DNA from 2 places in the Bradyrhizobium vignae genome. Region 2 is predicted to be linked to the other one. Evidence: riboswitches for the same ligand, from Rfam matches in the RefSeq annotation. Region 2 holds a riboswitch; the other holds the start of a gene.
What was found. A riboswitch is a leader RNA that binds a small molecule or an ion and turns the genes downstream of it on or off. The one in region 2 is predicted to bind cobalamin.
Positions count from the first base shown of each region.

Region 1: it holds a riboswitch for cobalamin, as region 2 does, so the genes downstream of both, metE (5-methyltetrahydropteroyltriglutamate--homocysteine S-methyltransferase) here and BRAD3257_RS40105 (TonB-dependent receptor) in region 2, are expected to answer to the same signal.

Region 1 is NZ_LS398110.1:6,552,240-6,555,646, forward strand. Features, by position in the region: gene metE (5-methyltetrahydropteroyltriglutamate--homocysteine S-methyltransferase) at 1-1,683, opposite strand, end outside; cobalamin riboswitch at 1,787-1,988, opposite strand; gene BRAD3257_RS39435 (hypothetical protein) at 2,286-2,849, shown strand; gene BRAD3257_RS31785 (nodulate formation efficiency C protein) at 3,050-3,407, shown strand, end outside.
Region 2 is NZ_LS398110.1:5,021,009-5,024,415, forward strand. Features, by position in the region: gene BRAD3257_RS40105 (TonB-dependent receptor) at 1-1,630, opposite strand, end outside; cobalamin riboswitch at 1,745-1,945, opposite strand; gene BRAD3257_RS24535 (histidine phosphatase family protein) at 2,018-2,590, shown strand; gene cobT (nicotinate-nucleotide--dimethylbenzimidazole phosphoribosyltransferase) at 2,583-3,407, opposite strand, start outside.

The DNA.
Region 1 (3,407 bases), 1.5 Mb from region 2:
GTAGCACCACCAGCCTACGGTGATAGGCTTCGACCGCACTACGTCGCCAAACAGGATCGGTGGCCTGACGCAGCGCGATCCGTAGGACTGCACCCATCCGTTCCTGGTAAATGCGAAGCCGGCGAGGTGCTCGCCGAAGTACTGCACCATGTCATTGCGCTCGAACTCGCCGTGCACCAGGACGTCAAGACCGATGTCCTCCTGCCAATGTACAGCGCGCGCAGTCTCCTCCTTGAGGAACCTGTCGTATTGCTCGTCGCTCATCGCGCCTCGCGCATGCGCCGCACGGGCATTCCGGACCTCTGTGGTTTGCGGAAACGATCCGATCGTCGTGGTAGGAAAAGGCGGTAGTCCGAAACGATTGCTTTGGATCTCGGCACGACGGGCAAATGGGCTCGCGCGGCGACGCATGGTCTGATCGATCGCTTTCATCCGCACAGCGACATTGGCATCACGGATTTTGGGCGAAGTCTGGCGGACAGTCGCGGCACATTCCGACTCGGCAAGAGCTGGCGCGACATTCTGGTCGCCTGCGAGTGCCCGCGCCAGGATCGCAAGCTCTCGCATCTTCTGGACCGCGAAAGCAAGCCAGCTCTTGACGTCAGAAGCGAGCCCCGTCTCGAGGCCAACATCGACCGGAACATGAAGCAGAGAGCAGGATGGGGCGATCTGTACACGATCTTTGCCGAGCTTCGCAATCACGGGTTCGAGCCGTTGGCGCAGCGAGGACAAATTCGACCGCCATACATTCCGGCCGTCGACGACACCGAGCGACATGACGAGATCACTTCGGCCGCCAGCGATGATCTGGTCCAACAACTGTGGCGCTCGAACCAGATCGAGATGCAGTCCGGCAACTGGCAAGCTCAAGGCGGTGTGCAGATTGTCGCCGAGGTCGCCGAAATAGCTGGCAACCATGATCTTGATGGCCGGCCCCTCCTTTGCGAGCCGGTCATAGGCATGCCGCAAAGATTTTCGCGTCCCCTCATCCAGATCAAGAACCAGGCAGGGCTCGTCGAACTGAACCCAATTAGCCCCACGTTGGGCCAATTCCTGCAGAACCTCGATATAGACTGGTATCAGCTTATCTAATAGCGAGAGTGGCTGGAACGCAGGATCGGGACTCTTGCCGAGCTTTAGGAATGTAACCGGCCCGATCAGGACAGGGCGGGTCTGAAAGCCGAGAGCCTTGGCTTCCTCATACTCCTCGATCGGCTTGCGAGAGCATAGCCTGAAAGTCTGTCTCGTGTGAAACTCGGGAACCATGTAGTGGTAGTTGGTGTCGAACCACTTGGTCATCTCCTGCGCGGGTGCGCCAACTCCGCACGGTTGATCACCGCAAGTCGCATCCTGGTCGTCGACTTGTGAACCACGGGCCATGGCGAAGTACGTCTTGAGCGAAACGAGTTCGGATTTCGAAGCGTAGATCTCCGGGATGGCGCCAACCATGACACTTGTGTCGAGCACCTGGTCATAGAGGGAGAAATCGTTCGATGGAATGACCGTGACGCCGATAGATTTCTGACGAGCCCAGTTCGCGGCACGCAGGCCAGCTGCGTCCTCGAGCAACTGCTGTTCGCTGCTTTTTCCGGCCCAGTAGCTTTCTAGAGCGAGTTTGAGCTCGCGCCTTGGACCGATGCGTGGCGTTCCGAGCGTGGCAACCGGAAGGGAGAGAAGAGACATAGCGTTAACCCCATGTTGGGGGCAAAGGCCATGGCGGACGCAGGCAGGGGAAGTCGCACGGTGCGACGGCTGCTTGGCGCACCACCGGGACACCCCGCCCGTGGACGAATATATTGTCGGGGCAGGTCTCCTGGCTCACGGGTCATTGCTGCTGTCCGGCCTTCCCGAAGCCGCGCAGGCTTCAGTGACATCGTTGGACAGCGGCTCGCCGCTCACAGTTGCGGGGGCAGCGCCGGCATCTTCACCGGCTTCCCTCTTAGCTCCGGATCAAGTGGGACCGGAGAACCTCGACGACTTGGGATATCGGCAAGACAAGTCTTCCGTCAACCTCTCAGATTATGTCTCAAGCTGGTGCTGCGACATCCGCTACGCGAAGGGCCGCGCATCCTTATCGTTGCCTCGATGGAGAAAGGCTCTCCAGTCAGCCATATTGTAATAACCGTCACAGCTGCCCCGGGCCCGCACGCCAGATGGTGGAAGGGACAAATGCGGCTTGCGCCGGCAGGCACCGCTGCCTGGAGCAGAACGCATTTGATGCCCCGGCTTCCCGCCGGTCTTCGAGCGCGTCCGCCATCCAGCCGCCCTATCGACCAGCTCGATCCGTGCTGAATAAGCCTAAGACACCTGGCAAAGCCAGCAACATACCTGACCAGCACGTTGATTTGCAGTACCAGCCAAACGCCAAATGCTCGGCGATCAAGATCGGCTTCGTCGTCGTTGGCCTTCTACCGCAAAGCGGACCGAACGGGAGGCTGCTCTCGAGCCGCACGTCGCGAAAGAAGCGGCAAACGCCGCTCTGGCCTCTTGGCCGCGAGCGCCCAGAGGATGGCAGAGATCGAAAGCCACATTCCGGCAACGAACGAAACGGTTCTATGGCGGCAAGCGTGCTCCCAATTGTCATCAGGAACTTGGTCGAGGCGTTCAGCTGCGCCGTCGAATATTCGGTGCGTGCAAGGACGCATAAGCCGCGTTGCGTAGCGTTGAAGGTAAACATCGAGACGTGCGCAAGTCGGAAAGCCGACAAAGAGGACAAAAAAGCGGTGCAAATTGCCGTCTATTACCTGGCACGAGGAATGCAAGTCTTCGGATATGCCCAGTCCTCCTGCTGGGCATATCCAGCACAGCAACTTGAAGCTGTCGCCGGGAGCGAAGTTAGCGGCGCGTGACATAGAGGGGAGCGCCCGCTCGCACGGGACACCATCGGTCTCCTCGTTGCGTCGCCGCTAACTTCTTGCGCTCGCGAATAGCAGGTTGAAGCTTGCCCGCTTGGAATGACGTGTGGATGAAACCAAATAGGCCGGCGGTTATGAGGAAAGTGTCTGGAAGACGCGCGCTATTGTTTTGTCTCGGCCGATCGTTGATCTGTATGGCCGCGCTGGCTGCGACAAGCAACAGTGTTCGCGCCATCGAGAGCCCCCATATCGAAAGATTCAAGTCAACGTGGCGAGCGCAAGACGGTGAGACAATAGAACAACTTATCTCCAACGTTTCGAAGGTGGCACTTTTTGTCCCTCGAATGTGGGGCGTCATTGAACTTGACCAAAACGACTATGTTTTCGTTATGTGGACCAGGCACCCGGATGATACATTAGACGAACAGAACGTTATCGCCTGGAGAATCGCGCTCGACGGCACGTTTCAACTTGCGTCGACCTATGCAAAGCCGATGGAGTTGGGTTGGCACGCCCTGGCGCTCTCGTTGATCGCTACTGAAGTCAAGGAGG
Region 2 (3,407 bases):
AGGTGTAGCCGATGCGGCCGGTGACCGGCGCCCAGTCTTTCGTGAAGGGAAAGCCTGCCTTCTCTAACCCGTTCTTGTCGGTCCAGTTGCGGTCGAGCCCGATGTGCTCGACACGCAGGCCGCCGATCAGCGCGAAACTGCGTGTCAGCTTCAACCGGTCCTCGAACGACAGCGCCTCGTTGTCGATGCGCGCGGTCTGCTGCTGCGTCGTGAGCAGACCGTAAAAGCCGCGGTTGGGATCGACCAGCGAAACGGAATCGCCTGGAAAATTTGCCGCGCCCGGCCTTACGAAATCGAGATAGCTCGACGAGAGCGTCGTGACCAGCCGGTTGTCGAAGCCCGCGAGATCGGTGTCCCAGATCAGGTCGGTAATGTTGCCGACCAGACGCTGGCTGTGTGCGACATAGAAGCGCTCGCGATCGACGAGGTTCGTGGTCGAGTTGAACGCCTCGACTTCGTTGTTGAACCAGGTCCGTTCTGCGCCGTAACCATAGGCCTGGCTCTTCAGCGTCAGGTCGGGCGCCAGCTTCAGCTCGAAGCCGCCGCGCAACCACACTTCCTGGGCGACGTTGCGGTTATCGAGGACGTTGTAATTGGTGTTGAAGGTGCGGTCGTCGATCGTGACCGCACCGAGATTGGTGCCGTTGTAGTTCGAGATGTAATTGCCGGACACGATCCCGCTCGTCGCGTGCGAACCGCTGAACGCGACCGGCACCAGCGGCGCGCCCCAATAGGCTTTGGAGCGATCCTCGCGGTACTCGACCGCGCCCCAGATCTTGAGACTGTCGGAGACACGGTAATTGAGCTGGCCGGACGCACTGAGCGTCTTGACGTTTGTGTCGTCGGCGAAGCCGTTGAGCGCGGAACGGCTGATGTCGAAGCGATAGTCGAGCCCCTGCACGTTCGTGCTGCCGCCGGAACCATAATGCGCACGGAACGAATTCAGCGAGTCCCAGGAGAAATCCGCCTCGTTGCGGATCGCTCCGGTATGCGGCTGCTTGGTGACGAAGTTGATCGCGCCGCCCGCGGCGCCCTCGCCCGAGATCAGCGAGGCCGGACCTTTCAGGAATTCCACGGCCTCCAGATTGGCGGTGTCGACGATCCGCGAGGTCATGTTCTGCGGACCGATCTTGATGCCGTTGTAGAGCGTGTTGATCTGGCTGTTGGTGAAGCCGCGCATCGAGAAGGCAGAAGGTTCAGCAGGATTGTCGCCGGAGGTGACGCCGACGGCGCCCTGCGCCACCTCGGACACTGTTCGATAACCCTGCTCGCGCATGGTCTCGGCGGAGATCACCTCGACCGTCGCGGGCGTCTGCCGCACCGTCAGGCCGAGCCGTGACGCACTTTCGGCAACGGCATTGCTGTTGAGCGGCGTTTGCGCCGTCGCATCCGGCGTGGCGGGTTTTGGTGCTGCGGATACAGCCGCCGCCCTGCGCGCTGCCGCGCGACGCGCGCCCGGTGCGTCCCGGGCAGCCGGCTTGCGCGGTTGGGCGGGCGATACCTCGACGGGCGGCAGCGGCTCCCGGGCTTGCTGCGCCAGTGCGGCCGGCAGATCAACAACGGCAAGTAATGTGAATGCGACGGAGGCAAGCGGGAAGCGGCGCGGTCGTACGTTACGGATGGAAGACACGGTATAGGACCTCGGTATGACGTCAGTGGCACGTCACAGCGAACGAGGTCTCACCCTTGGCCTTGAGCCGTCCGATGAAGCCGAATGTCTGTACTCCCCGACCGACATCTTCGCGTGTGACCACGGCTGACGGCAGGTCTCCTGGCTCGCGGGTCATGACCGCTTCGTCGCCTTCCCGGGACCGAGGACCCAGTGGCTCGTGACGAAGGATTATCCGCTCACAGTTGCGGGGGCAGCCACGGTATTGGGGACAACGCCCCGCACCGCATTCCCTTTTCATTCCCTCTCGGGAAAACCGTCACGAGCATCTAGGATTACCACCAGGACAGAGTCAATGTGGCAGTTGCGGCGTTGTGGCCACAGCGACCAACTTCCTTGGAGATAAGCATGGAAGGCGAGACCCTCCTCTGGTTGATACGGCATGCGGCCGTCGAGGGCGCGGCCGGAGCGATCCATGCAGACGATGCGCGGGCCGATCTCGGCGATCACGCGGCATTGGCGGCTCTGCGGCAGCGCTTGCCGCCGGACGCCACCAGCTATGCCAGCCCGTCGCGGCGCACGGTCGAGACGGCGCGCGCACTGGGGCTCGCACCGGAGTTGGTCAGCGAATTCCGCGAGCAGGATTTCGGTGACTGGACCGGCCATCGGCATGACGAGCTCGCCGCGACCGGTGGCGATGCCTATCCGCAGTTCTGGCGCGATCCGGCGCGCGGACGGCCGCCGAACGGCGAAAGCTTTGTCGATCAGGTCGCGCGCGTCCGGCTGGGTCTGTCGCGGATTGGCGCAGGCTCCGCAGCGCTGGTCGTACATTCCGGCACCATCCGCGCCGCGCTCTGCATCGCGCTGGACCTGACACCGCAAGCCGCCTTGCGCTTCGTGATCGATCCGCTGTCGCTCACCCGGATCGATCGGCTCGCGAACGGCTGGCGCGTCGTTTCCGTCAATCAGCGCATCAGCTAGGCCGATCCGGTACGTTGGCCTGTGCGAACGTCGCCATTCCGTTGTGAAGCGCACAGGCCGAGCGGACCAGCGGCAGCGCGATGGCCGCACCCGATCCTTCGCCAAGCCTGAGATCGAGGCTGATCAGCGGCTGCACGTCCAGGGCTCGAAGCACGAGGCGATGCCCCTGCTCTGCCGATTGATGCGAGGGCAACAGGTAAGGCTGGCACGACGGATTGAGCCGCACTGCTGCCAGGGCCGCGACCGACACGATGAAGCCGTCGATCAGCACAGGGATGCGGCTCTGCGCGGCCGCAATGATTGCACCTGAGATCGCCGCGATCTCGAGGCCGCCGACGGCGCACAGGATCTTCTCGGCCGAGGCTCCGGCAACGCCGTGGCGTGCAATCGCCGCATCGATCACCCGCGCCTTGTGCGCGCGGCCCAATGCATCGACGCCGGTGCCGCTGCCCGCGATCTCCTCGGCGCTCACGCCGAGCAGGCTCGCCGCGATCGCCGCTGACGTCGTGGTGTTGCCGATGCCCATCTCGCCGAAGATCAGCAAATCGGGCTGACTGGCCTCGGCGCGCACCACCGCGCGCTTGCCGGCTTCGAAGGCGAAGGCCAATTCCGCCGGCGTGAGCGCAGCCTCGACGCTGAAATCGCGCGTGCCGCTGCGCGGCTTGTCGGTGACGACGCCCGCCATCTCCCCCAGGGCCAGCGTGCCCGCGTCGATCACCTCCAGGCTCGAACCCAGGTTACGTGCCAGCACCGAGATCGCGGCGCCGCCTGCCGCAAAATTCGCCATCATCGCGATGGTCACGGCTTGCGGATAGGC